Regions from separate parts of the Streptomyces sp. NPDC031445 genome, predicted to be linked through region 2. Evidence: predicted binding sites of a transcription regulator. Region 2 holds the regulator's gene; the other holds the start of a gene.
The links. The regulator HrcA, encoded in region 2, represses chaperone genes, less so after heat shock. The targets are predictions, from matches to a motif close to TTNGCACTCNGNNNNNCNGAGTGCNAA.
Positions count from the first base shown of each region.

Region 1: a site for HrcA is predicted at 4,560-4,586, ahead of groL (chaperonin GroEL). Genes of this name have one in related genera too.

Region 1 covers NZ_JBVIJO010000005.1:340,885-355,296, reverse strand. The annotation lists gene ACZ5DC_RS16720 (alpha,alpha-trehalose-phosphate synthase (UDP-forming)) at 1-887, opposite strand, end outside; gene ACZ5DC_RS16715 (glucosyl-3-phosphoglycerate synthase) at 962-1,906, opposite strand; SAM riboswitch class I at 2,038-2,177, shown strand; gene thrC (threonine synthase) at 2,195-3,478, shown strand; gene ACZ5DC_RS16705 (ubiquitin-like small modifier protein 1) at 3,522-3,797, shown strand; gene ACZ5DC_RS16700 (cold-shock protein) at 4,247-4,450, shown strand; gene groL (chaperonin GroEL) at 4,750-6,372, shown strand; gene ACZ5DC_RS16690 (NADH:flavin oxidoreductase) at 6,608-7,735, shown strand; gene ACZ5DC_RS16685 (hypothetical protein) at 7,763-8,335, opposite strand; gene murQ (N-acetylmuramic acid 6-phosphate etherase) at 8,384-9,307, opposite strand; gene ACZ5DC_RS16675 (MurR/RpiR family transcriptional regulator) at 9,416-10,321, opposite strand; gene ACZ5DC_RS16670 (hypothetical protein) at 10,377-10,760, shown strand; gene ACZ5DC_RS16665 (DUF4031 domain-containing protein) at 10,768-11,043, shown strand; gene ACZ5DC_RS16660 (GNAT family N-acetyltransferase) at 11,025-12,116, opposite strand; gene ACZ5DC_RS16655 (HD domain-containing protein) at 12,152-12,796, opposite strand; gene ACZ5DC_RS16650 (maleylpyruvate isomerase family mycothiol-dependent enzyme) at 12,841-13,509, shown strand; gene ACZ5DC_RS16645 (copper homeostasis protein CutC) at 13,581-14,279, shown strand.
Region 2 covers NZ_JBVIJO010000002.1:389,535-403,946, reverse strand. The annotation lists gene ACZ5DC_RS08115 (arylamine N-acetyltransferase family protein) at 1-384, shown strand, start outside; gene ACZ5DC_RS08110 (hypothetical protein) at 496-741, shown strand; gene holA (DNA polymerase III subunit delta) at 865-1,854, shown strand; gene rpsT (30S ribosomal protein S20) at 2,200-2,466, opposite strand; gene lepA (translation elongation factor 4) at 2,692-4,566, shown strand; gene ACZ5DC_RS08090 (AMP-dependent synthetase/ligase) at 4,827-6,701, shown strand; gene ACZ5DC_RS08085 (SpoIIE family protein phosphatase) at 6,831-8,651, shown strand; gene hemW (radical SAM family heme chaperone HemW) at 8,679-9,911, shown strand; gene ACZ5DC_RS08075 (Uma2 family endonuclease) at 10,011-10,589, shown strand; gene ACZ5DC_RS08070 (DUF3097 domain-containing protein) at 10,567-11,382, opposite strand; gene ACZ5DC_RS08065 (MBL fold metallo-hydrolase) at 11,451-12,173, opposite strand; gene hrcA (heat-inducible transcriptional repressor HrcA) at 12,335-13,351, shown strand; gene dnaJ (molecular chaperone DnaJ) at 13,352-14,412, shown strand, end outside.

The DNA.
Region 1 (14,412 bases), on a different contig from region 2:
ACGATGTTCTTGGACAGCTCGGTCCGGTCCACCCGGACGATCGTCTTCCGGCCTGCTCCGATCTCCGCCCGCAGCGCCGCCATCCGCTCGTCCACGTCCGGCTCGTGCGCCCGCTTGCGCAGGAAGTCCGCGTCCGCGCCCAGCCCGTGCACCCCGATGCGGGTGCCGGAGGGGATGCCCGGCCCCAGCACCGCGTGGCAGCAGTCCGTGAACGCGTCCGCCCACCGCCGGGTGAGGAACGCCGCCCGGTCCGCGCCCAGGATGCCGCTGAGCAGCTCGGCCGCGATGTCGTCGGGAAGGAGCCGGAAGTAGTCCGGCGGCGCCCACGGGGTGTGCGAGAAGTGGCCGATGCGCAGGTCGGGCCGGAGCTGGCGGAGCATCCGCGGGGCCAGGGCCAGGTGGTAGTCCTGGATCAGCACGGCCGCGCCCTCGGCCGCCTCCTCGGCCAGCGCCTCGGCGAACGCCCGGTTGTAGGCCTCGTACGACGCCCACTGCCGCCGGAAACCGGCGTCGAAGACCGGCTCCAGCGGGGTCTGGTACAGCATGTGGTGGACGAACCAGAGCACCGAGTTGGCGATGCCGTTGTACGCCTCGGCGTGCACGGCCGCGTCGATGTCGAGCATCCGCACACGCTGCCCGCCGGTCTCCTCGGCCGGCAGCAGCCCGCCGGCCGCGCGCCGGACGGCCGCCCGGTCGCCGTCGCCCAGCGCGGCGCACACCCACACCGAGCCCGCGTCGGAGCCGATGGCGGACAGTCCCGAGACCAGCCCGCCGCCACCCCGCCGGGCGTGCAGCGAGCCGTCCTCGCCCACCTGATAGGAGACCGGGCCGCGGTTCGACGCGACCAGCACCTGAGCCTTCTGAGCAGCATCGAGCGTGGAAGCCATACGCCTCAACCTAGCCCGGCCCCCAACCGCTCAAACGTACGGCCCGCCCGGCGGACGGACCGTGTACGGCCCGTTCACGCCACCTTGCGCTCGGCGTACTCCGCGATCTCCGCCATGGGCGGCCGCTCCTCGGTGTCCACCGAGTAGGTGCGCGGCTCGAACCCCTCCTCCCCCCGCTCGAACTGGGTCAGCGCGGGCCGGATCAGATGGCCGCGGGCCAGCCGGAGCTGGGCGGTGCGGTAGATCGCGGCGGCCATCCGGCCGAGCGCCTGCCCGTCCTGGTGCCGGTGCCTGCGCACGCCCACGTCGACCTGGGCCAGCGCGTCCAGGCCCACCAGGTGCAGCGCGTCCACCAGCATGCCCAGCTCCACGCCGTAGCCGACGGGGAACGGCAGCTGTTCCAGCAGGGTGCGGCGGGCCGCGTACTCGCCGCCCAGCGGCTGCACGAACCCGGCCAGCCTGGGCCAGTGCATGTTCAGCAGCGGGCGGGCCATGAGCTCGGTGACCCGGCCGCCCTGCCCGGCACTGCCGCCGAGCGGGCGGTCGTACATCGCCTTGACCAGGTCGACGTCCGGGTCGGTGAGCAGCGGGCCGACGATCCCGGAGACGAAGTCGGAGGAGAACTCCCTGAGGTCCGCGTCGACGAAGCAGACGATGTCCCCGCCGGTCACCAGCAGCGAGCGCCACAGCACCTCGCCCTTGCCGGGGACGGCCGGGAGGCGCGGCAGGATGGTGTCGCGGTGGACGACCCGGGCGCCGGCGCGCGCGGCGACCTCGGAGGTGCGGTCGGTGGAGCCCGAGTCGACGACCACCAGCTCGTCGACGAGCGGCACCCGCTCCATGAGGTCGCGGCGGATGACCGCGACGATGTCGCCGACGGTCTCCTCCTCGTTGAGCGCGGGCAGCACGACACTGACGGTCTGGCCCGTGCGCTGCTTGGCGGCGAGGATCTGGTGCAGCGGCCGGTCGGCCACGGACCAGGACCGGGTGGTCAGCCAGCGCTCGACTTCTTCCAGCACAGTCTGCGGCTCCTCACTCGTGTCTCGCGGTTCGGACGACTATCTCAACTGTCCCGGCCGTCGGTTACAGTCTTGAACAACGCCGGTGACCATCGCATGTCGGGGGTCGCGCGCGTTCCACAACCGCATACCGCTCATCCAGAGGGGCAGAGGGACACGGCCCGGTGAAGCCCCGGCAACCCCCCTGACCGGACTCGTTCGCGCGAGGCTCACGGCCAGGGAAGGTGCCAATTCCGTCTCACGGCGAGGTGCGTCGTGAGGAAGATGAGGAGAAAGGGCCTCGCCTCCATGGCTGTGCAGACAGTTGCCACCACCAGCGAATCCACCGTCGACCTCGGCCCCGCCGCGGCCCTGAGCTGTCGCGAGTGCGGCCACCGGGTGCCGCTCGGCCCGGTCTTCGCCTGCGAGGAGTGCTTCGGCCCGCTGGAGATCGCCTACGACTTCTCCGCCTACGACACCGAGGACCTGCGCCGCCGCATCGAGGCGGGCCCCGCGAACATCTGGCGCTACGCGCCCCTGCTGCCGGTCCCGGCGGACGTCGCCGGCAAGCCGAACATCAATCCGGGCTGGACCAAGCTCGTCCAGGCCGACAACCTGGCCCGCGAGCTGGGCGTGACCGGCGGTCTGTACGTCAAGGACGACTCCGGCAACCCGACCCACTCCTTCAAGGACCGGGTCGTGGCCCAGGCCCTGGAGGCCGCCCGCGCCTTCGGCTTCACCACCCTGTCCTGCTCCTCGACCGGCAACCTGGCCGGCGCCGTCGGCGCCGCCGCCGCCCGCGCCGGCTTGCGCTCCTGCGTGTTCATCCCGCACGACCTGGAGCAGGGCAAGATCGTCATGGCCGCGGTCTACGGCGGAGAACTCGTCGGCATCGAGGGCAACTACGACGACGTGAACCGCTTCTGCTCCGAGCTGATCGGCGACCCGGCCGGCGAGGGCTGGGGCTTCGTCAACGTCAACCTGCGGCCGTACTACGCGGAGGGCTCCAAGACCCTGGCGTACGAGATCTGCGAGCAGCTCGGCTGGCGGCTGCCGGACCAGATCGTGGTCCCGATCGCCTCCGGCTCCCAGCTCACGAAGATCGACAAGGGGCTCCAGGAGCTGATCAAGCTGGGGCTGGTCGAGGACAGGCCGTACAAGATCTTCGGCGCCCAGGCCGAGGGCTGCTCCCCGGTCTCCACCGCCTTCAAGGCCGGCCACGACGTCGTACGGCCCCAGAAGCCGAACACCATCGCCAAGTCGCTGGCCATCGGCAACCCGGCCGACGGGCCGTACGTCCTGGACATCGCGCGCCGCACCGGCGGTGCCGTGGAGGACGTGACGGACGAGCAGGTCGTGGACGCGATCAAGCTGCTCGCGCGGACCGAGGGCATCTTCGCGGAGACCGCCGGCGGCGTGACGGTCGGCGTCACCCGCAAGCTGCTGGAGGCGGGCGTGCTGGACCCGGCGAAGACCACGGTCGTCCTGAACACCGGTGACGGCCTGAAGACCCTGGACGCGGTGGCCGGGACCGGCCTCACCGCCACCATCCGCCCGACCCTGGACTCCTTCCGCGAGGCCGGCCTCGCATGACAGGCCCCGCCGTACCCGTGAACCCGACCGGAGGTCCGACCGCATGAGCGTGACCGTTCGCATCCCTACCATCCTGCGCACCTACACCGGCGGGCAGGCCGAGGTCGCCGCCGACGGCGCGACGCTCGGCGAGGTCATCGCCGACCTGGAGAAGAACCACACGGGCATCGCCGCGCGCGTCCTGGACGACCAGGGCAAGCTGCGCCGGTTCGTCAACGTGTACGTCAACGACGACGACGTCCGTTTCGAGCAGGGCCTGGACACGGCGACCCCCGAGGGGGCCGGCGTCTCGATCATCCCGGCGGTCGCCGGCGGCTGAGCCGCGGATCCGCCCGATTATTACCTTCGGTAACCGCGGTTACCGGCTGTTCGCCCGATTGCCCCCTCCGTGAGAGAAACGGAGGGGGCAATTCTGTGTGATTGAGCGCGGTAGAGTTGGGGAACGCGGTCGCGGCCTCCGGGTCGCGGGCCCCGCGTTCCATGCCGCCCGCCCGACAAGAAGTAGCCAAAGTGTGTGGGTTGTCTGCGGCTTTTGTGGCCTTTATGGGGCCCGACTTGCCCTGAATTCAGATGAATTCTCGCTACATTCCGGACCGCTCGCGTCCAGAATTCTCGTCCGATTGACCTGTTGCAGACGGCAGTTGGACAGATACATTCAGCCGCGGTCGACGCGTTCCGGCGCACGCCCCCGACCAATTGGGGGGTGAGGTCTGACCCGGGTCCGCGAAGTGTGGATCTGTGCAAGGGCCAGTAATAGGGGAGTTAGGCATGGCTCAGGGCACCGTCAAGTGGTTCAACGCGGAGAAGGGGTACGGCTTCATCGCGGTCGACGGTGGTGCGGACGTCTTCGTCCACTACAGCGCGATTCAGATGGACGGCTACCGCACCCTGGAAGAGGGCCAGCGGGTCGAGTTCGAGATCTCGCAGGGCCAGAAGGGTCCGCAGGCCGACATGGTTCGCGTCACCGCCTGAACGTCTCTTGTCCGAAGGGCCCGCACCTCGCAGAGGGTGCGGGCCCTTCGCCGTGCCCCGGTTCCGCTGTTCGCGTGCGGCTGACGGGGGCCTCCCACCCGCCCAGGCGCTTGCACTCGACCATGCCGAGTGCTAATCATTGGCGTTAGCACTCTGAAGGTGAGAGTGACAGCGAAGGACCGGGTCGGTGAGGCCCGCGGGCCGGGTGGGGCAAGGAACCACGAGGCGCGCGAGCCGTCCGTCGCGGGCGCGGGCGCGGTCCGAAGGAATCACCCCCAGTCCTGGAGGGACCACTTCACATGGCCAAGATCATCGCGTTCGACGAGGAGGCGCGGCGCGGCCTCGAGCGCGGCATGAACCAGCTCGCGGACGCCGTGAAGGTGACGCTCGGCCCCAAGGGCCGCAACGTCGTCCTCGAGAAGAAGTGGGGCGCCCCCACGATCACCAACGATGGTGTCTCCATCGCCAAGGAGATCGAGCTCGAGGACCCGTACGAGAAGATCGGCGCCGAGCTGGTCAAGGAAGTCGCCAAGAAGACGGACGACGTCGCCGGCGACGGTACGACCACCGCGACCGTGCTCGCCCAGGCCCTGGTCAAGGAGGGCCTGCGCAACGTCGCCGCCGGTGCCAACCCGATGGCTCTGAAGCGCGGTATCGAGAAGGCCGTCGAGGCCGTCTCCGCCGCCCTGCTGGAGCAGGCGAAGGACGTCGAGACCAAGGAGCAGATCGCCTCCACCGCGTCCATCTCCGCCGCCGACACCCAGATCGGCGAGCTGATCGCCGAGGCCATGGACAAGGTCGGCAAGGAAGGCGTCATCACCGTCGAGGAGTCCAACACCTTCGGTCTGGAGCTTGAGCTCACCGAGGGCATGCGCTTCGACAAGGGCTACATCTCGGCCTACTTCGCGACCGACATGGAGCGCATGGAGGCGGTGCTGGAGGACCCGTACATCCTCATCGCCAACTCCAAGATCTCCTCGGTCAAGGACCTGCTCCCGCTGCTGGAGAAGGTCATGCAGTCGGGCAAGCCGCTGCTGATCATCGCCGAGGACGTCGAGGGCGAGGCCCTGTCGACCCTGGTCGTCAACAAGATCCGCGGCACCTTCAAGTCCGTCGCCGTCAAGGCCCCGGGCTTCGGTGACCGCCGCAAGGCCATGCTCGGCGACATCGCCATCCTCACGGGCGGCGAGGTCATCTCCGAGGAGGTCGGCCTCAAGCTGGAGAACGCGACCCTGGACCTCCTGGGCCGCGCCCGCAAGGTCGTCATCACCAAGGACGAGACCACCATCGTCGACGGTGCCGGCTCCTCCGAGCAGGTCAACGGCCGTGTGAACCAGATCCGCGCCGAGATCGAGAACAGCGACTCGGACTACGACCGCGAGAAGCTCCAGGAGCGCCTGGCGAAGCTCGCCGGCGGTGTCGCGGTCATCAAGGCCGGTGCCGCCACCGAGGTGGAGCTCAAGGAGCGCAAGCACCGCATCGAGGACGCCGTCCGCAACGCGAAGGCGGCCGTCGAGGAGGGCATCGTCGCCGGTGGTGGCGTGGCCCTGCTCCAGGCCTCCCAGGTCTTCGAGAAGCTGGAGCTGGAGGGTGACGAGGCGACCGGCGCCAACGCCGTGCGCATCGCCCTGGAGGCCCCGCTGAAGCAGATCGCCGTCAACGCCGGCCTCGAGGGCGGCGTCGTGGTGGAGAAGGTGCGCAACCTGACCCCGGGTCACGGCCTGAACGCCGCGACCGGCGAGTACGTCGACCTGGTCGCCGAGGGCATCATCGACCCGGCGAAGGTGACCCGTTCCGCGCTGCAGAACGCCGCCTCCATCGCCGCGCTGTTCCTCACCACCGAGGCCGTCATCGCCGACAAGCCGGAGAAGGCCGCGGCCCCGGCCGGCGGCGGCATGCCGGGCGGTGACATGGACTTCTGATCGACCTGACGGCCGATCGCTCGTCCTGCGGACCGAGGGCGGCACTCCCAGCCACCGGCTGGGAGTGCCGCCCTCGGCGTTTCCCGGGACCGGCGGAGAGTGTCCGGTATCACGTGAGCGAAACGGAGACCGGTCCGGTACACGGGCCGGCGGACGGTGTTTACTTAAGACGCTGCAACAATGCGTGCGCACATACCAACCGGTTCACCCCGTCGACTCACGAGGAGCCCCCCACGTGACCGTGACCACGCCCGCCGCCTCTCGCGCGGCCCGCGTCCTGTCCCGCCCCGTCAGGCTGAACGGCCTCACCGTCCCGAACCGCATCGTGATGGCGCCCATGACCCGCATGTTCTCGCCGGGCGGCGTCCCGGGCGAGGACGTCCGCTCGTACTACGCCCGCCGGGCCGCCGCCGGTGTCGGCCTCATCGTCACCGAGGGCACGTACGTCGGCCACGAGTCGGCCGGCAACAGCGCGCGCGTCCCGCGCTTCCACGGCGAGGAGCAGCTGGCGGGCTGGGCGAAGGTCGCCGAGGACGTGCACGCGGCCGGCGGCACGATCGTCCCGCAGCTGTGGCACATCGGCATGGTCCGCAAGCAGGGCGACGCCCCCTTCCCGGACGCGCCCGCCGTCGGCCCCTCCGGCCTGGAGGCCGCCGGCGCCGAGCCCACCGGCAAGGCGATGACGCAGTCGGACGTGGACGACGTCGTCGCCGCGTTCGCCGAGGCCGCTGCCGCCGCCGAGCGCATCGGCTTCGACGGCGTGGAGCTCCACGGCGCCCACGGCTACCTCCTCGACCAGTTCCTGTGGGCGGGCACCAACCGCCGCACCGACGCCTACGGCGGCGACCCGGTGGCCCGCACCCGGTTCTCCGCCGAGATCATCGCCGCCGTGCGGGCGGCGGTGTCGCCGGACTTCCCGGTCCTCTTCCGCTACTCGCAGTGGAAGCAGCAGGACTACACCGCCCGGCTCGCCGAGACCCCCGAGGAGCTGGAGGCCATCCTCACCCCGCTCGCGGAGGCCGGCGTCGACGCCTTCCACGCCTCCACCCGCCGCTACTGGCTGCCCGAGTTCGACGGCTCCGACCTGAACCTGGCCGGCTGGACGAAGAAGCTCACCGGCAAGCCCGTCGTCTCCGTCGGCTCGGTCGGCCTCGACGGCGACTTCATCAACGCCTTCCAGGGCGAGGGCTCCCCGGTCAAGGGCATCGACAACCTCCTGGACCGCCTGGAGGCGGACGAGTTCGACCTGGTGGCCGTCGGCCGCGCGCTGCTCCAGGACCCCGAGTGGGCGGCCAAGGTGCTCTCCGACCGCTTCGACGAGCTGAAGCCGTACGACGCGGCGGCCCTGAAGACCCTGAGCTGACCGGGGTCCCCCGGGGGGCGCCGGGGGCTAGAGGTTGCCCATCGGCTCGATGTCGACCCGCACCGGCGTCCCCCACACCCGCAGCACCTCGTAGTCGGTGAACTCGTGCACGAGCCGGTACGCCAGGGCGGGCCGGGAGCCGCGCCGCTGGGCGGCGAGGTACGCCTCCGCCTCGTGCCGGTCCCGCCTCGGCGTCCCGCACAGCTGCCACTCCTGGCCGTTCCACAGCTCCGGCAGCCACCGCTGCTGCGCCTGCGGCCGGTCACCGCGCACGCCGTACCGGGAGGGGGCGGTGGGCACCGGCTCGCCCGGCCGGGGCCTGCCGCCCTGGAACTCCGACCGCCGGGCGGCCCGGCGCCGGGTCTCGCACAGCAGGCACAGGTCGGGCGCGCTCTCGTCCACCGGTCCCTGCGGGTGCTCCGGGCAGCGGGTGGCGGGCGCGGCGGTGGTCACGGTGTCGTCCAGCAGGTCCAGGGCCCGCCGCAGGTCGTCCTTGATCTCGTGCAGCCGGGCGTCGGGCGTGTCGGCGGTCAGGGCGTCCCCGTGCTCCCCGAGCAGCCGGAGAGCCCGTCCGAGGGCGGTGAGCTGGGCGTGATTCATGTCGGTGGGTGCCTCCTTGCCTCCATGGTGCCCTGACCGCGCGGTCCGTCAGCGTGCCGCGTGGCCCAGCGCCGTGCGCAGATGGCCGCCGGACTCCGCCAGCAGGCGGGCCGCCGTCGGGCCGTCCACGCCGGCGAGGAGGGCCAGGATCGCGTGCTTCACCTCGCCGCCGGTCTGAGTGAGGGCCTTCTCGATGTCGGCGTCGCTCGCTCCGGTGGCCAGGGAGACGATCCGGTGGGAGCGGGCCCGGAGCTTGTCGTTGGAGGCGCGCACGTCGACCATCAGGTTCCCGTACGTCTTGCCGAGCCGGATCATCGTGATCGTCGAGAGCATGTTCAGCACCAGCTTCTGGGCCGTGCCCGCCTTCAGCCGGGTGGAACCGGTGATCAGCTCCGGCCCCACGACGACCTCGATGGGGTGCTCGGCCGCGGCGGCCAGCGCGCTGCCCGCGTTGCAGGCCAGGCCGATGGTCAGCGCACCGTGCGCGCGGGCGTGCTCGACGGCGCCGACGGCGTACGGGGTGCGGCCGGAGGCGGAGACGCCGACCACGGTGTCGTCCGGGGTGAGCTTCAGCGCGTCCAGGTCCCGGCGGGCCAGCTCCGCGGAGTCCTCCGCGCCCTCGACCGAGGTGACCATGGCCGCGGGACCGCCCGCGATCAGGCCGACGACCCGCTCGGGGTCGGTGTTGAAGGTGGGCGGGCACTCGGAGGCGTCCAGCACGCCCAGCCGGCCGGCGGTCCCGGCACCGGCGTAGACGAGCCGCCCGCCGCGGCCCATGCGCTCGGCGACCGCGTCGACGCCGGCGGCGATCCGGGGTAGCTGCGTCGCCACGGCGGCGGGCACGCCCGCGTCCTCGCCGTTCATCAGCCGCGCGATGTCGAGGGTGGGCAACCGGTCGATCTCGGCGAGTTCCGGACGGAAGGCCTCGGTGGTCAGCGAGGCCAGCTGGTCGCGCAGGTCGAGGGAGGCCATGTCGTGGGAGGTCGTGTCGTGGGAGGTCGTGTCGCGAGAGGTCATAGGGGGCGGCTCTCTCCGGTGACGTGTGAGGGGGGTGAACCTGGTGCGGTTCCTTCCTACCCCCTAGCGCGAACCGCTCCGGTGCCGGTGCGCCAACGCCTCGTAGGAGGCGGCCAGCGCGGGCGCCGCCGTCTCGTACGTCCGCTGCGCCACCCCCACGAACAGACAGTCCACGACCAACAGCTGGCTCGTCCGGGAGGACATCGCGGCGGGCCGCAGCTCCGTCTCCCGTGACGTCGACGTCGTCAGCACGAGGTCGGCGTACTGCGTGACCGGCGAGTCCGGCCGCCCGGTGATGGCCACCGTCGTCGCCCCCCGCTCGAAGGCCACCCGGAGCGGTTCGATGACGTCCCCGGTGGACCCGGAGTGCGTGATCGCGAGGGCCACGTCACCCGAACGGAGCTGCACCGCGTTGGTCACCGCGAGGTGCGGGTCGCTGTGCGCGTGGGCTATGAGCCCTATCCGCAGCAGCTTCTGGGTGAGGTCCTGGGCGACCAGCCCGGACGCCCCTATGCCGTACACGTCGGTGCGCCGGGCGCCGGCCAGCGCCGTGACGGCCGCGCCGAGCTGGACGGTGTCGAGTCCGGCGGCGGTGTCGGCGAGGGTCTGCTGCTCCTCGTAGGCGAGTTTGGTGACGACGTCGGCGATGGGGTCGTCCACCGCGATGTCCGTCGTGATCGCGGGCGCGCGCCCGGACTGCTGCTGGGCGGCGAGGCCGGCGAGGGCGAGGCGCAGGTCGCGGTAGCCCGGATAGCCGAGCAGCCGGGCGGTGCGGACGACCGTCGCCTCGCTGGTGCCGGTGAGTTCGGCGAGGCCCGTGACCGTGAGGGCGGCGCAGCCGGCCGGGTCACCGGCGACGGCCTCGGCGACGCGCTGCATGGACCGGGTCATGGACGGGGCGAGCGTGCGCACCTTGGCGGCGAGCGATCCGCCCGGACTGCCGAAAATTTCCTTCACGTCCTGGGTCACTCCTGAAAGATATTTTCGGTTCGGTGTCCTGGTCAAGAGTGCGCACAATGGGGGCATGGACCCCATCAGCCCCCTGGAGCAGTCACTGCACGCGGCCCGCGCCCTCGTGCTCGCGGATCTCGTCGCGGGAGACGTCGCGGAGGCCGACGTCGTCTCCCTGGTGGAGGACTCCATCGCCCAGCGGCGCTGGTGGGTCGAGCAGTGGCCGGACGGCGCCGCCTTCGTGGCCGGGCTGGTCGCCCAGGACGTGCAGGACGCGCTGCTGGAGCGGTACGGCCGCTGGCCGCTGTGCCCGGCCTGCGGCTCGGGCGACCCGCACGCGCTGGACGTGGAGCCGGAACTGGGCCCCGATCCGCACTGGGTGTGCCACAAGGCCGGCGTGAAGGTCGCGCCGGTGGGCTCGCTGGGGCCGGCCCTGCGCGGGACGACGTCCTCCTGAGGCGCCGGTGACCCTCTACATCGACCCGCCGACCTGGCCCGGCCACGGGCGCATGTGGTCGCACCTGGTCAGCGATGTGTCGTACGACGAACTCCACCTGTTCGCCGAGGGCCTGGGCATGCCCCGCCGGGCCTTCGACAGCGACCACTACGACGTCCCGTCCCACCGCTACGCGGACGCGGTGGCGGCGGGCGCGGTGCAGGTCAGCAGTCGCGAGGTGGTCCGCCTGCTGCACTCGGCCGGTCTGCGCAGGCGCAAGGGGCGTCACGCCCGGCGGACGTAGAGCCGCAGCCCGGCCTCGGTGTCGTCCTCGTCGTGGGCCGTACGCTCCTCCTCCACGGTCGCGCGGGTGAAGCCCGCCCGGGTGACCACCCGTTGGGACGGCAGGTTGGCCGGTTCGATCGTGGCGATGACCGAGTCGACGTCGTCCCGGGCCAGCGCCCACTCGGTCAGCGCGCGCAGCGCCTCGGTCGCGTAGCCGTGGCCGCGGGCGCTGCCGACCAGGTCGTAGCCGATCTCCACCCGGCGCTCGTCGTCCGGCGCGCCGTGGAAGCCCATGCCGCCCACCGCCCGGCCGTCCTCGGCCCGCACCAGGGCGAAGACGCCGAACTCCGGGCGGTGCACGCCGGCTTCGTACGCCTTCGTCAGATAGGAGCAGGCCTCCCGGGTGCCCTCGTACGGGCCGTCGTCCAGCCAGTCGAAGCCGCCGTCGCCGCCGAGGGCCAGATCGCGGGCGGCGGCCGGGCGGATGCCGGTGAGGGTGACGCGTCCGGCCGGCAGGACGAGGTTGTTGTACCAGGTCCAGTCGGTGACCGGGGCGCGGCCGGGCAGCTCGCCGCGGCCGGTCGCCCACAGCAGCGTCGGCCAGGGCGCGGGGCCGGGCTGGACGTGCGGGAAGAGCCGGGTCAGAACGGATTCGGCGAGTCCGGCGGGCGGTTCGTAGGGCAGGCCGAGGCCCCGGGCGATGTCGTGGGTGTGCAGCAGGGCCTCGGCGACGCCCATCGCGGCGTAGCCCTCGCCGTCGGCGCTGCCGAAGCGGGCGGGGTGGAAGGCGCGGACGCCGGGCGGGGTGGTGCGGACGGCGGCGGCCAGCAGGGCGCCGGTGGCCTCGATCACCTGGAGCAGGCCGGCGTTGTCGGTGCCCTCGGGGAGGGTGATGCGCAGCGGGAGGCGGTCCTGGGCGCGGGCGGCGAGGCGGCTGGCGTACACGGCGAAGTCCTCGGCGATGTGGAAGGCCGTGGTGCGGCAGCTCCAGTCCAGACCGGCCGCGGCGACCGCGTCCCAGTCCCGGTCGAGCGCCGTGCGCAGGACCGCCGCGCAGCTCGCGACGGCCTCCTCCACCTGATCCCCGCTCATCGTCCGCATGCGCGCACAGTACGGCGGTGGTGTCCTCAGGTCGACAGCATTTCCAGCTCGGACGTGAGGTTGTAGCGGGCGGTGGCCTCCCAGTGCTCCCGCCCGTACGGGGTGCGGTACAGCCGGGGCAGGGCGAGGAGCTGACGCAGGACCGCCGAGCGGCCGGCGCGGAAGGCGTCGCCCGGTACGAAGTGGTACTCCTCGCGGACCTCGGCGGTGTAGACGGCGTACGCCGACGGGGGCGCGGCCAGGATCGCGAGGTCGGCGTCGCACAGCACCTGCCCGTCGCGGTCGTCGTCGGCCGGGTCGTGGCTGACGGTGAGCCGGACCAGCCGGGCCACCTCGGCCGTCCTCGCCTCCGGCACGCCGGCCTCCGGGAGGGCGCGCTCGGCCAGCCGCGCGGACCGCTCCTCGTTCTCGGAGCGTTCGGGGAGGTAGACGGCGTCGTGGAACCAGGCGGCGAGGCGGACCGCGTCCGGGTCGGCCGCGTACTCCTCCAGCATGTCGACGTGGTCGAGCACGGCGGTGAGGTGGGCCACCGTGTGGTAGCGGCGCTGCGGCTCCTGCCAGCGGGCGAGCAGGTTGTCGGCGTAGGGGGCGGGGTCGGGGCCGCCGCCGGGGGAGCGGGCTGCTTCCAGGGCGCGGGCGAAACGGAGGCGCAGGGCGTCAAGGTCGGCCATGTCCCCATTCTGTCGGCTGCCGGCCAGGCCCTAGCGTGCTTCCCATGACTGAGACGCAGGAAGTACGCGATCCCGAGCTCCCCGGGCGGTTGCTGGCCACCGAGCGCGACGCCCTCGTACCGCTGCTGCGGTCGCGGCCCGACGCCGACTTCGCGCTGCCGTCGGCCGGGTGTCCCGGCTGGTCGGTGCGGGACGTGCTGGCGCACTGTTCCGCCGTGCTGACGCGGGTGGTGGAGAACCGGCTCGAGGCGGGCGTGTTCTCGCCGGAGTCGAACGAGCGGGACATCGCCGAGCGGGCGGGCTGGACGAACGCGCGGGTCGTGGACGAGCTGGAGCGCGGGATGACGCAGGCCGGACCGGTGATCGCCGGGTCGGACGGTTCGCTGGACGCGATCGCGCTCGGTGAGTGGGTGCACGCCGGGGACGTGCGGGAGGTGCTGGGGGCGCCGGGGGCGTACGCCGGGGCCGGGCTGCCCCACGCGCTGACGCTGCTGGCGCGGCTCACCCGGCAGAAGGAGCACGTGCCGCTCCACGCCGACCTGGACGACCTCGACGAACCGCTGCGGCTCGGCGCGCCGGCCGCCGGCGGTCCGCCCGCCCGGTACATCGGCGACGCGGCCACGCTCGTACGGCTGTACGCGGGACGGCCGCTGAACGGGGCGTCCTACGAGCTGGTGGGGGCCCGGGAGGAGGAGCTGAACATCTTCGGGTGAAGGGCGTCCCCCGGCAGGCGTAGTCTTGGACCGGATTGGACTAGACCTGTAGCGCCGACGAATGGGGTGCCATGAGCAAGCGTGCAGTCCTGGAGGTGATCGCCCTCGACGTCGAGGACGCGGTCGCCGCCCAGGCCGGAGGCGCGGACCGACTGGAGCTGGTCACCGAGATGGCGGCCGACGGGCTCACCCCCGCGCCCGCCACCGTCGCCGCGATCCGCGCCGCCGTCGACATCGACCTGCGCGTGATGCTCCGCCTCGCGGACGGCTTCGCGGCCGGCGACCTGGACCGGCTGATCGGCGTCGCCGACGCGCTGCGGCAGGCCGGCGCCGACCAGTTCGTGCTCGGGTTCCTCGGCACGGACGGCGGCGTGGACCTGGGCGCGGTGGAGCGGGTCGTCGACGCACTCGGCGGCTGCCGCTGGACCTTCCACCGGGCGATCGACCGGGCCGCCGACCGGGACGCCCTGCGCAAGCAGCTCGCCGACCTGCCGGGTCTGGACACCTACCTCACCGCCGGCTCCGCCGCGGGCGTGGACGACGGCCTGCCCACGCTGCTCGCCGAAGCGGCACACGACGGCGAGCCCGGGTACGAGCAGCAGATCATGGTCGGCGGCGGACTGCGCCTCGACCATGTCGCGCGGCTGCGCGCGGGCGGGATCACCGCGTTCCACATCGGCGGCGCGGCCCGCCCCGACGGCTGGCAGGGCCCGGTCTCGGCAACCGCGGTCGCCCAGTGGCGCACGACGCTGGACGGCGAGCCCGCCTAGCCGCACGCGGCGCGGTCCCGCGGTTGCGGTTGCGGTCGCCGGGTGGCGCGCGGCGCGGAAGGCGACGCGAGCCCCGGCTTCGGTAGCTGCGGTCCGCCCAGTGGCGTCCGGCGTTCGACGGCGGGGCTGTCCG
Region 2 (14,412 bases):
GTGGTGGACGCCGGGCCGGATCCGGCCGGGGCGCGTGGCGGTGCCGCGCCGGGCACCGGGGACCTGGACGTCGTGCGGGACGGCAAGCCGCAGTACCGGCTGGAGACCCGCCCCCGGGCGCTCGGGGACTTCGCGGCCGGCGCCTGGTGGCACAACACGTCGCCACGGTCGCACTTCACCCGGTCGCTGGTCTGTTCGCGGCTCACGGAGGACGGGGGAAGGATCACGCTCAGCGGGCGCGGGCTGAAGACGACCACCGTGGACGGCGCACAGGAGACGCGGGAGCTGCAGACGGACGAAGAGGTGCTGACGGTCTACCGGGAGCGCTTCGGCATCGAGTTGAGCCGTGTGCCGACGGTGCGCGACCCCGGCCCGGACCGCTGACGGTGGGCGCCGGGCGTGATGTGGGCCCGTGATGCCCCGGAACGGCGCACGCCCCGCTCGCCCCAGGACTGACCTGCCCCTTCGTCTCGCGCGGTGCCGGACAATGGCCCCGTGAGTGATGTGAGACATGTGCTGGTGCTGCCTGATCGCGACGCCGCCGAGGAGGCGGCCGAGGCGCTCGGGGAGCGGTTCGGCATCGCCGAGGAACCCCGGCTGGTCCGGGACGCGCTGGCCGGTGAGGACGACGCCGAGGACGCCCAGTGGCTGGTGGTGCTGCGGGACGAGGGCGAGCGGCTCGACCCCGCCGAGCTGGACGCGTTCGCGGGGGAGTGGGACGGCTGGCGCGAGGAGCCGTGACCCCGGGCCCGGCGCGCCGCTCGCGTCGGGGCCGGCCCCCGAGTCGTCCTCAGGGTCCGCTCGGGGCCCGGTCAGGGTGCCGGGAGCGCTTCGTTGTCAGTGCCGCGTGGGATGCTGTCAGTGATGGCCAGGAAGACTGCGAATGACGACCCTCTCGCCCCGGTGACCCTCGCCGTGGGCCAGGAGGACCTCCTGCTCGACCGTGCCGTGCGGGAGGTGGTGGCCGCCGCCAGGGCCGCCGACGCCGACACGGACGTACGTGACCTGACCCCGGAGCAGCTGCAGCCCGGCACACTCGCCGAGCTGACCAGCCCGTCGCTCTTCGCCGAGCGCAAGGTCGTGGTCGTACGCAACGCGCAGGACCTGTCCGCCGACACGGTCAAGGACGTGAAGGCGTACCTCGGTTCGCCCGCCGAGGAGATCACGCTGGTGCTGCTGCACGCCGGCGGTGCCAAGGGCAAAGGGCTGCTGGACGCCGCGCGCAAGGCGGGGGCGCGGGAGGTGGCCTGCCCGAAGATGACCAAGCCGGCGGACCGGCTGGCCTTCGTGCGGGGGGAGTTCCGTTCGTCCGGGCGGTCGGCCACGCCCGAGGCGTGCCAGACGCTCTGCGACGCCATCGGGAGCGATCTGCGGGAGCTGGCCTCGGCGGTCTCGCAGTTGGTCGCCGACGTGGAGGGGACGATCGACGAGGCGGTCGTCAGGCGGTACTACACCGGGCGTGCCGAGGCGTCCAGCTTCACGGTCGCCGACCGGGCCGTGGAGGGCCGGACGGCGGAGGCGCTGGAGGCGCTCAGATGGTCGCTGGCGACGGGCGTGGCGCCGGTGATGATCACCAGTGCGCTGGCGCAGGGCGTGCGGGCGATCGGGAAGCTGTCCTCGGCCCGGGGCGGCCGGCCGGCCGACCTGGCGCGTGAGCTGGGCATGCCGCCGTGGAAGATCGACCGGGTCCGGCAGCAGATGCGGGGCTGGACGCCGGACGGGGTCGCGGTGGCGCTCAGGGCGGTCGCCGAGGCGGACGCCGGTGTGAAGGGAGGCGGGGACGATCCCGAGTACGCGTTGGAGAAGGCGGTCGTGACGATCGCCCGGGCCGCCCGTTCCCGCGGGCGCGGGTAGCGACCGCCGGGAGCGAACCGGCGAGAAAGGGGTGCGGAGAAGGGCGACCAGCCCTTGGTCCGCCTCCCGGATCACGAGCACCCTGCACCCCTGGGCGCCCGGGCCGGTCTCGGGGCGCCCGGGCCCGGTCCCAGGACGCCCGGGCCGCATTCCGGGCAGCAGACGAACGAAGACCCCGGTCCCCCGCCCTGGGGAAGGGCGAGAGGAGCGGGGTCCTCGGTTCAAGCTGGTGAGCCCGTTCCCGCGTGGCGAACGCAGGCCGCGAACAGGCTCGGGGGTGCCGGGCGGGAGCGGATGAGAGAGGGCCCGCTCTGGGTCCTTCCGGCGGTCAGATCAGAAGGGAGTTCAGCCCTTGAGGGACGCGACCTTGGAAGCAAGCGCCGACTTCTTGTTGGCGGCCTGGTTCTTGTGGATGACGCCCTTCGAGACGGCCTTGTCGAGCGCACGCGCGGCAGCGCGCTGCAGCTCGGTGGCCTTCTCGACGTCACCCGCGGCAGCGGCCTCGCGAGCCTTGCGGATCGCGGTCTTCAGGGAGGACTTGACGGCCTTGTTGCGCAGCCGGGCCTTCTCGTTGGTCTTGATCCGCTTGATCTGGGACTTGATGTTCGCCACGAAGGAGCCTTTTCAGGTTCAGGCACGGGGCCGCATGGGTCCCGTGCCGGTGATCCAAAATTATCTGCCGTGCCTCGCGCTGAGAGGGCATGAGGCACAGCCATCTACAGTACCAGTGGCCTTCCGGACGGCCCAAAACGGCCCCCGGTCCCTGCGCGTGGGACCATGGAGACTACGTAACGATCCGACCCGAGGCATAAGGCGCCTCAAGAGACAGGACCCTGCGTGCCCGCGACCCCTAACCATGTGCCCGAGCCGAGCCGTACCGACCCGGCTCTGATCCGCAACTTCTGCATCATCGCGCACATCGACCACGGCAAGTCCACCCTCGCCGACCGGATGCTCCAGCTGACCGGTGTGGTCGAGCAGCGGCAGATGCGTGCTCAGTACCTCGACCGGATGGACATCGAGCGCGAGCGCGGCATCACGATCAAGTCCCAGGCGGTGCGTCTGCCCTGGGCCCCGACCGAGGGCCCCGACCAGGGCACGACCCACATCCTCAACATGATCGACACCCCGGGGCACGTCGACTTCACCTACGAGGTCTCGCGGTCGCTCGCCGCCTGCGAGGGGACCGTCCTCCTCGTCGACGCCGCCCAGGGCATCGAGGCGCAGACCCTCGCCAACCTCTACCTGGCGATGGAGAACGACCTCACGATCATCCCGGTGCTGAACAAGATCGACCTGCCGGCCGCCCAGCCGGAGAAGTTCGCCGAGGAGCTGGCGAACCTGGTCGGCTGTGATCCGCAGGACGTGCTCAAGGTCTCCGCGAAGACCGGGCTCGGCGTGGACGCGCTGCTGAACAAGGTCGTCAAGGAGATCCCGGCGCCGGTCGGGGTCGCCGACGCGCCCGCCCGCGCCATGATCTTCGACTCGGTGTACGACTCCTACCGCGGTGTCGTGACGTACGTCCGTGTCATCGACGGTCAGCTCAACAGGCGTGAACGCATCAGGATGATGTCGACCGGCGCCACGCACGAGCTGCTGGAGATCGGCGTCAACTCGCCCGAGATGCTGCCGGCGGACGGCCTGGGCGTGGGTGAGGTGGGTTACCTCATCACCGGTGTGAAGGACGTCCGGCAGTCGAAGGTCGGTGACACCGTCACCAGCCAGCACAAGGGCGCGACGGATGCGCTCGGCGGTTACAAGGACCCGAAGCCGATGGTCTTCTCGGGTCTGTACCCGCTGGACGGCTCCGACTACCCGGAGCTGCGCGAGGCCCTGGACAAGCTCCAGCTCAACGACGCCGCGCTGGTCTACGAGCCGGAGACGTCCGCGGCCCTCGGCTTCGGCTTCCGCGTCGGCTTCCTCGGCCTGCTGCACCTGGACGTGATCCGGGAGCGGCTGGAGCGGGAGTTCGGGCTCGATCTGATCGCCACCGCCCCCAACGTGGTCTACCGCGTGATCATGGAGGACGGCAGCGAGACCACCGTCACCAACCCGAGCGAGTTCCCCGAGGGGAAGATCGCCGAGGTGTACGAGCCGGTCGTGCGGGCGACGATCCTCGCGCCCACCGAGTTCATCGGCGCGATCATGGAGCTGTGCCAGACCCGGCGCGGCACGCTGCTCGGCATGGACTACCTCTCGGAGGACCGGGTCGAGATCCGCTACACGCTCCCGCTCGCGGAGATCGTGTTCGACTTCTTCGACCAGCTGAAGTCCAAGACGCGCGGTTACGCCTCGCTGGACTACGAGCCCACGGGCGAGCAGTCGAGCAGCCTCGTCAAGGTCGACATCCTGCTGCACGGCGACAAGGTGGACGCGTTCTCGGCGATCACCCACAAGGACCAGGCGTACGCGTACGGCGTGCGGCTCGTCGCCAAGCTCAAGGAGCTGATCCCGCGGCAGAACTTCGAGGTGCCGGTGCAGGCCGCCATCGGCTCCCGGGTGATCGCCCGCGAGACCATCCGCGCCATCCGCAAGGACGTCCTCGCCAAGTGCTACGGCGGTGACATCTCCCGTAAGCGGAAACTGCTGGAGAAGCAGAAGGAAGGCAAGAAGCGGATGAAGATGGTGGGTTCCGTGGAGGTTCCGCAGGAGGCCTTCATCGCCGTGCTGTCCAGCGATGACAGCGCGGGGTCGGTCAAGGGCAAGAAGTAACCAGGGGTAACTACCGGCGACGCCCGTAAACCGGGCATGTGGGGGCCCGTCGTGCGAAAGTGCGGCGGGCCCTACGCGTGCGTAACGTCGCTCTGAGTGGAAAGTGACAGGCCGAGGCCCCTTACGCAGCGGGCGGTCGCCCCTTACCCTGATCCCTGCTCGATAGTTACTCGCGAGTTAAACAACAGACCGAGACCCCACCGTGAGTTAACCCAGCCGCACCGAGTCAGCCGCACCGTCGCGGGCCCCCGGAGGATGTCGTGAGCGACACACAGACCCTGATCGAGAACCGTCCGCCGTCCGTGGCGGCCCTCTTCCTGGAGCGCGTGGCGGCGACACCCGACGCCGAGGCCTACCGCTACCCCGTCCCGCCGTCCGCCGGGCAGGGCCCCGACGACTGGAAGTCGCTCAGCTGGGCGCAGGCGGCCGACCGGGTGTACGCGATCGCGGCCGGGCTCATCGACCTGGGCGTGGAGCCCGAGCAGCGGGTGGCGCTCGCCTCCTCCACCCGCGTCGAGTGGATCCTCGCCGACCTCGGCATCATGTGCGCCGGCGGTGCCACCACCACCGTCTACCCGCAGACCAACGCCGACGAGTCCGCGTTCATCCTCTCCGACTCCCAGAGCCGGGTGCTGATCGCCGAGGACGCGGCCCAGCTCGCCAAGGCCGTCGAGAAGCGCGCCGAGCTGCCGGACCTGACGAAGGTCGTCGTCGTCGACCCGGCCGGCGTGGAGGCGGACGACTGGGTGATCACCCTCGCCGAGCTGGAGCGGCGCGGCGCCGCCTACCTGGAGCAGCACCCTCAGCTGATCAAGGAGCGGGTCGGCGCGATCACCAAGGACCAGCTCGCCACCCTCATCTACACCTCCGGCACCACCGGCCGCCCCAAGGGCGTGCGGCTGCCGCACGACAACTGGGCCTACATGGCGAAGGCCATCGCCGCGACCGGCCTGGTGACCATGGACGACGTGCAGTACCTGTGGCTGCCGCTCGCGCACGTCTTCGGCAAGGTGCTCACCTCCGGACAGATCGAGGTCGGGCACGTCACCGCCGTGGACGGCCGGGTCGACAAGATCATCGAAAACCTCCCCGTGGTGCGGCCGACGTACATGGCGGCCGTGCCGCGCATCTTCGAGAAGGTCTACAACGGCGTCGCGGCCAAGGCCCGCGAGGGCGGCGCGGCCAAGTACAGGATCTTCCAGTGGGCCGCCGAGGTCGCCCGCGAGTACGCCAAGGCCAGCCAGGACAACTTCCGGCGCACCGGCACGGCCTCTGTGCCGTTCGGGCTCGCCGCCAAGCACAAGGTCGCCGACACCCTCGTCTACGGCAAGCTCCGCGAGGCCTTCGGCGGCCGGCTGCGGGCCTGTGTCTCCGGAGCCTCCGCGCTCTCCCCGGAGATCGGCTACTTCTTCGCCGGCGCCGGCATCCACATCCTGGAGGGCTACGGCCTCACCGAGACCTCCGCGGCCTCCTTCGTCAACCCCGGCGAGGCCTACCGCACCGGCACGGTCGGCAAGCCGCTGCCCGGCACCGAGGTCCGCATCGCCGACGACGGCGAGATCCTGCTGCGCGGCCCCGGCGTCATGGAGGGCTACCACAAGCTGCCCGAGAAGACCGCCGAGGTGCTGGAGTCCGACGGCTGGTTCCACACCGGGGACATCGGCGAGCTGTCGCCCGACGGCTACCTGCGCATCACCGACCGCAAGAAGGACCTCATCAAGACGTCCGGCGGCAAGTACGTCGCCCCGGCGGAGGTCGAGGGGCAGTTCAAGGCGGTGTGCCCGTACGTCTCCAACATCCTCGTGCACGGCGCCGACCGGAACTACTGCACCGCCCTCATCGCCCTGGACGAGATCGCGATCCAGGAGTGGGCGAAGGAGAACGGGCTGGAGGGCAGGCCGTACGCCGAGATCGTCGCCGCGCCGCAGACGGTGGAGATGGTCGACGGATACGTGCGGGAGCTCAACTCCGGGCTCCAGCGCTGGCAGACCATCAAGAAGTTCCGGCTGCTGCCGCGGGACCTCGACGTGGAGCACGGGGAGATCACGCCGAGCCTGAAGCTGAAGCGGCCGGTGGTGGAGCGGGAGTACAAGCACCTCATCGAGGAGATGTACGCGGGGACGAAGGAGGCGTAGCGCGGTCCCCGTCGACGGGCCCTGGGCCCCTTTTCCTGCTCACGCGCGCCCGAAACGTTCCGTCTTCTGGCCACTTCGGTAACTCGCCGCTTATAGCCGCCCCCCGTCTGTCACCCTGGCCGCATGGATATGGCGGCCATACCCACGCAGCGGGAGAGCGGCACCCAGCCCGGTGAGACGCGCGGGCGGGCCACGCTGCCCGGGAGCCCTCTGGCCCCGGGCTCGGCCCGCGCGCTCGTGCGGGCCGCGCTGGACGGGATGCCCGGGGTCTGCGCGCGGCTCGCCGACGACGCCATGGCCGTCGTCAGCGAGCTGGTCACCAACGCCGTCGTGCACGCCGGCACCGAGGTGCAGGTCGAGTGGCGGCTGGAGGACACCGGCGCGCTCGTGGTCGAGGTGCGCGACCAGCACCCGTCCCGCGCCCCACGGGACGCCACGAGCGGCGAGGGGCCGTACGACACACCCGAGTACGGGCGCGGCCTACGGCTCGTCGCCACGCTCGCCGAGTCGTGGGGCGTGACCTACCGCACCGGCGCCAAGACCGTCTGGGCGCGGCTGCCCCCGGGCGGCAGCGAGGCCCTGGACGGACCCGGCCCCGAGCCCGCCCTGGAGGTCGCCGAGGACCTCGCCCCGCAGCCGCACCGCGCCGAGGGCGACCGGGACTGGCTCGGCCGGGGCGCCCTGTCCTTCCTCGCCGAGGCCTCCGACCTGCTCGCCGGACAGCTGGACGAGAACCTGGTCGCCGCGCTCACCGGACAGCTGATCGTGCCCCGGCTCGCCGACTGGTGCGCGGTCTGGCTGGAGGACGAGGCGACCGTCCGGGGCGGCGCCGGCGGCGGACCCGCCCGGGTCTGGCACGCCAGCGAGGCCCGGATCGAGGAGCTGCGGTGCGCCCTGGAGAAGGAACCGCCGGGCCCGCCGGGCGGGCTGCGCTCCGGCCCCGAGCCCTACCCCTGGCCCGGCCACGCGCTCGGCCCGCAGGGCGCCGACGGGACGGCGCTGTCGTACCGGCTCATCGCGGGCGGCCGGCCGCTCGGCACGCTGGTCATCGGCCGGTGCGGACTGACCGGCTTCCCGGACGAGATCACCGGGCTGGTCGAGGACCTCGGCCGCAGGGTGGCCCTGGCCATCGGCGCGGCCCGCCAGTACGCCCGCCAGGCCACCATCAGCGCCGTCCTCCAGCGCGGCCTGCTGCCCGGCGCCGTCGCCGAGATCCCCGGCGTGCGCAGCGCGCTCGTTTACGAACCCTGCGACAAGGGCGGCCCCAGCGGCGACTTCTACGACCTGTTCCCGGCGGGCGACGGCCGCTGGTGCTTCGCCGTCGGCGACGTCCAGGGCAAGGGCCCGGAGGCCGCCGTGGTGATCGGCCTCGCCCGCCCCTGGCTGCGCCTGCTGGCCCGCGAGGGCTACCGGGTCGCCGACGTCCTGGACCGCCTCAACCAGCTCCTCCTGGACGACGCCACCGAGGCCGCCGACGCCGCCGCCCGCGCCCTGGTCGCCGTCGGCGGCCGGCCGCTGGCCACCGGAGAGGGCCCGCAGACCCGCTTCCTGTCCCTCCTCTACGGCGAGCTGACGCCGTACGACGGCGGGGTCCGCTGCACCCTCGCCTCCGCCGGCCACCCGCTGCCGCTCGTCCTCAGCCCCGACGGCACCGTGCGCACCGCCGCCCGCCCGCAGACCCTGCTCGGCGTGGTCGAGGACGAGACCTACACCAGCGAGACCCTCGACCTGCGCCCCGGCGACAGCCTGCTCTGCGTCACCGACGGCGTGACCGAGCGGCGCTCCGGCAGCCGCCAGTTCGACGACGGCGACGGCCTCGCCCGCGCCCTGTCCGGCTGCGCCGGGCTCGGCGCCGAGCTGATAGCTGAAAGGATCCGCCGCCTGGTCCACGACTTCGGCGGCGGCCTGCCCGAGGACGACCTGGCCCTGCTGGTGCTCCAGGCGGAGTAACGCCCACGGTGCTGGACAATGGAGGGCATGCCTTCCGCACTCCCCGACGGCGAGCCCGTCCCCACCGACGGCGCGCTGCCCGCGCACGCGCTCGCCGGGGCCGCCGCCCGCCCGCTCGGCTTCTACCTGCACGTCCCGTACTGCGCGACCCGCTGCGGCTACTGCGACTTCAACACCTACACCGCGACCGAGCTGCGCGGCACGGGCGGGGTGCTGGCCTCCCGCGACAACTACGCGGACACGCTGGCCGAGGAGATCCGGCTGGCCCGGAAGGTGCTGGGCGACGACCCGCGCGAGGTCCGCACGGTGTTCGTCGGCGGCGGTACGCCGACGCTGCTGGCCGCCGACGACCTCGTACGGATGCTCGGGACCGTCCGGGACGAGTTCGGGCTGGCACCGGACGCGGAGATCACCACGGAGGCGAACCCGGAGTCCGTCGACCCCGCCTACCTCGCCACGCTCCGCGAGGGCGGCTTCAACCGGATCTCCTTCGGCATGCAGAGCGCCAAGCAGCACGTGCTGAGGATCCTGGACCGCACCCACACCCCCGGCCGCCCCGAGCGGTGCGTCGCGGAGGCGCGGGCGGCGGGCTTCGAGCACGTCAACCTCGACCTGATCTACGGCACGCCCGGCGAGAGCGACGACGACTGGCGGGCGTCCCTGGAGGCCGCCCTGGGCGCCGGACCCGACCACATCAGCGCCTACGCGCTCATCGTGGAGGAGGGCACCCAGCTCGCCCGCCGGATCCGCCGGGGCGAGATCCCGATGACCGACGACGACGTCCACGCCGACCGGTACCTGATCGCCGAGGAGATGCTGAGCGCGGCGGGCTTCGACTGGTACGAGGTCTCCAACTGGGCCACTTCCGAGGCGGGCCGCTGCCTGCACAACGAGCTGTACTGGCGCGGCGCCGACTGGTGGGGCGCGGGCCCCGGGGCCCACTCGCACGTGGGCGGGGTCCGCTGGTGGAACGTCAAGCATCCGGGCGCGTACGCGGCGGCGCTGGCGTCGGGGAAGTCGCCGGGCGCGGGCCGGGAGCTGCTGTCCGACGAGGACCGGCGCGTGGAGCGCGTCCTGCTGGAGCTGCGGCTGCGGGAAGGGGTCCCGTTGTCCCTGCTGAGGGAGGAGGGGCTCGCGGCCTCCCGGCGCGCGCTGGCGGACGGGCTCCTGAAGGAGGGGCCGTACGAGCAGGGCCGGGCCGCGCTGACCCTGCGCGGGCGGCTGCTGGCGGACGCGGTGGTGCGGGACCTGGTGGACTGATCACCCCGGCGGGTGAATCCACCCGGAACGCCGGTTCGGTCCCTAACCTGGTTCGTAGGCTGCCGCCGACAGGACGCGGCGGATGTGGAGGCCACGGAGATGACCGCTGTGGACGAGCGTGGGATGGCCAGGTACCTCGACGAGTTCGAGCCTCCCGAGGGCGTCAAGGCCGAGCTTCTCCGAGGAGTCATCGTGATGACGGCCGGCCCCGATCTGGTGCACAACCTGATCGTGCTGCACACACAGCGGCAGATGCCCCTTGAGCGGTGGTACCCCCTCCAGACCCAGGACGTCGACATCGCCGGTGAGTCGAGCGAACCGGTGCCGGATCTGGTGGTCCTCTCACCCGATGTCCTGCCGAGTTCGGGACGGCTGTTGCCCGGTCGGCTGATCACGATGGTGCTGGAGGTCGTCTCCAAGTACAGCGTCCACCAGGATTACGTGGTCAAGCGCTCGATCTACGCGGCGGGGGGGATCCCCGCCTACCTCGTCGTCGACCCGATCATGGCCCAGTGCGTTCTCATGACGAAGCCGTCGGGCCACGGAGAGGACGCCGACTATCTGAGCCAGGAGATCGTGAAGTTCGGCGATCCGGTCCCGTTGGAGGCTCTCGGACTCGAACTCGACACCACCGAGTTCGGGACGTTCCCCGACGTCAGGCCCCACCGCTACCCGTGACGAAGTCGATCAGCTCCTCCACGCGCCCCAGCAGCTCCGGCTCCAGGTCCTTGTAGGACCCCACCCGCTTCAGGATCGCCTGCCACACCGCCCCGGTGTTCTCCGCCGGCCAGCCCAGCGCCCGGCACACGCCCGTCTTCCAGTCCTGCCCCTTCGGCACCGCCGGCCACGCCCCGATGCCCAGCGACGCCGGCTTCACCGCCTGCCAGATGTCGATGAACGGGTGGCCGACCACCAGCGCGTGCTCGCTGGTCACCGACTGCGCGATGCGCCACTCCTTCGTGCCGGGCAGCAGGTGGTCCACCAGGACGCCCAGGCGCGCGTCCGGGCCGGGAGCGAAGGACTCCACGATCGACGGGAGGTCGTCGACGCCCTCCAGGTACTCCACGACCACGCCCTCGATCCGCAGGTCGTCGCCCCACACCTTCTCGACGAGCTCGGCGTCGTGCCGGCCCTCCACGTAGATGCGTCCGGCGCGGGCCACGCGCGCGCGTGCCTGGGGGACGGCGACCGAGCCGGACGCCGTCCGGGCGGGGCGTACCGGCGCCGGGGAGGCGGGGCGGACCAGCGTCACCACGCGGCCCTCCAGCAGGAAGCCGCGCGGCTCCAGCGGGAACACGCGGTGCTTGCCGAAGCGGTCCTCCAGGGTCACCGTGCCCGCCTCGCAGCGGATCACCGCGCCGCAGAACCCGGTGCCGGGCTCCTCCACCACCAGACCCGGCTCGGCCGGGACCTCCGGCACGGGCTTGGGCTTCTTCCAGGGTGGGGTCAGGTCGGAGGTGTACTGGCGCATTCGGATGACGATAGGAGAAGCCGTGCGGTGAGGCGTACGACACGCCGGGGCCGGCCGCGAAGAGCCGCTCAGATCACGCCGAACCGCGTTGCCAGGGCGTCGCGTTGACGGCGGACGAACCCCGCGTCCACCACCGCTCCGTGACCGGGCACGTACAGTGCGTCCTCGCCGCCGAGCGCCAGCAGCCGGTCGAGCGCGTCCGGCCAGCGGGACGGGACCGCGTCGGGGCCCGCCTGCGGTTCGCCGGACTCCTCCACCAGGTCGCCGCAGAACACCACCTCCGGATCGCCCGGGACCAGGACGGCCAGGTCGTGCGCCGTGTGGCCGGGGCCCACGTTGGCCAGCAGTGCCTGGCGGCCGCCGCCGAGGTCCAGCGTCCACTCGCCGGAGACCGCGTGGCGGGGCGGGACCAGCGCGTCCACCGCCTCGTCGGCGTCGGCCACCGGCAGCCCGTTGCGGATCGCGTCCAGCCGCAGGTCCGCGCGCTCGTACGCGAACACCGCGTCCAGTCCCACCGCCCCGTACACCTCCGCCCCGGCGAGGGCGGCGGCGCCGAAGACGTGGTCGAAGTGGGGATGGGTGAGCGCGAGATGGGTCACACGGCCGCCCGCCAGCGCCTCGGCCCGCCCGCGCAGCCGGACCCCCTCCGCGAGGCTGGAACCGGCGTCCACGAGCAGGGCCGTACCCTCCCCGAGGACCAGCCCCGCCGTGCAGTCCCAGCCCGGCAGCCGGCACCGGCCCACCCCCGCGGCCAGCCGCTGCCACCCCAGCTCTTCCCAAGTCACGGTCATACCCGCGACGCTAGCGGTACGAGCCGGTACGGCGGCCCGACCTTGCCCAGGGTGTACCCGGCAGCCGTACACTGGCCGGGGAACGCTGGCACTCGCATGGGTGGAGTGCCAGGCGGACGACCCGAGCGGACGAGGGGACGACGTGCTGGAGGTGCGCGCGAATGCTGAGTGAACGCAGGCTTCAGGTACTGCGCGCCATCGTCCAGGACTACGTGGGCACCGAGGAGCCGGTCGGTTCCAAGGCGCTCACCGAGCGGCACAACCTCGGCGTGTCCCCGGCGACCGTCCGCAACGACATGGCGGCCCTGGAGGACGAGGGGTACATCGCCCAGCCGCACACCAGCGCGGGACGGATCCCCACCGACAAGGGCTACCGGCTGTTCGTGGACAAGCTCGCGGGCGTCAAGCCGATGAGCGGGCCCGAGCGGCGGGCGATCCAGAACTTCCTGGAGGGCGCCGTCGACCTCGACGACGTCGTGGCGCGGACCGTGCGGCTGCTCGCGCAGCTCACCCGGCAGGTCGCCGTCGTGCAGTACCCGTCCCTGACCCGGTCCACCGTCCGGCACGTGGAGCTGCTGTCGTTGGCCCCCGCGCGCGTGATGCTCGTGCTGATCACGGACACCGGCCGGGTCGAGCAGCGGATGGTCGACTGCCCGGCGCCGTTCGGCGAGGGCTCGCTGGCGGACCTGCGGGCGCGGCTCAACAGCCGGGTCGCCGGTCGCCGGTTCACGGACGTGCCGAAACTGGTCGAGGACCTCCCGGACGCCTTCGAGCCGGAGGACCGCGGTACGGTCTCCACGGTGCTCTCCACTCTTCTGGAGACACTCGTGGAAGAGAACGAGGAGCGGTTGATGATCGGCGGCACCGCCAATCTGACCCGCTTCGGCCATGACTTCCCCCTCACGATCCGGCCCGTCCTGGAGGCCCTGGAGGAGCAGGTCGTGCTCCTCAAGCTCCTCGGCGAGGCGAAGGATCCGGGCGTGACCGTGCGCATCGGGCACGAGAACGCCCATGAGGGACTCAACTCCACCTCCGTCGTGTCGGTCGGCTACGGTTCGGGCGGCGAGGCGGTTGCCAAGCTCGGCGTGGTCGGACCGACCCGCATGGACTACCCGGGAACGATGGGAGCGGTACGCGCAGTGGCACGGTACGTCGGACAGATCCTGGCGGAGTCGTAAGTGGCCACGGACTATTACGCCGTTCTCGGCGTGCGCCGCGACGCGTCGCAGGATGAGATCAAGAAGGCGTTCCGCAGGCTCGCGCGCGAGCTGCACCCGGACGTCAACCCGGACCCGAAGACCCAGGAGCGGTTCAAGGAGATCAACGCCGCTTACGAGGTGCTGTCGGACCCGCAGAAGAAGCAGGTCTACGACCTCGGCGGCGACCCGCTCTCCCAGTCGGGCGGCGCGGGCGCGGGCGGCTTCGGGGCCGGCGGCTTCGGCAACTTCTCCGACATCATGGACGCGTTCTTCGGTACGGCGTCGCAGCGCGGGCCGCGCTCGCGCACCCGGCGCGGCCAGGACGCGATGATCCGGATCGAGGTCGAGCTGGACGAGGCGGCCTTCGGGACCACCAAGGACATCCAGGTCGACACGGCCGTCGTCTGCAACACCTGCAACGGCGAGGGCGCGGCGCCCGGCACGTCCGCCCAGACGTGTGACATGTGCCGCGGCCGGGGCGAGGTCTCCCAGGTCACCCGGTCCTTCCTGGGCCAGGTCATGACCTCGCGGCCGTGCCCGCAGTGCCAGGGCTTCGGCACGGTCGTCCCGACGCCGTGCCCGGAGTGCGCCGGCGACGGCCGGGTGCGCTCGCGGCGGACGCTGACCGTGAAGATCCCGGCCGGCGTCGACAACGGCACGCGCATCCAGCTCGCCGGCGAGGGCGAGGTCGGCCCCGGCGGCGGCCCGGCCGGCGACCTGTACGTCGAGATCCACGAGCTGCCGCACCCGAGGTTCCAGCGGCGCGGCGACGACCTGCACTGCACGGTCACGATCCCGATGACGGCGGCGGCCCTCGGCACGAAGGTGCCGCTGGAGACGCTGGACGGCCTGGAGGAGGTCGACATCCGGCCCGGCACCCAGTCCGGCCAGTCGATCCCGCTGCACAGCCGGGGCGTCACGCATCTGCGCGGCGGCGGCCGGGGCGACCTGGTCGTGCACGTCGAGGTGACGACGCCGACCAAGCTGGACCCGGAGCAGGAGCGGCTGTTGCGCGAGCTGGCCAAGCTGCGCGGCGAGGA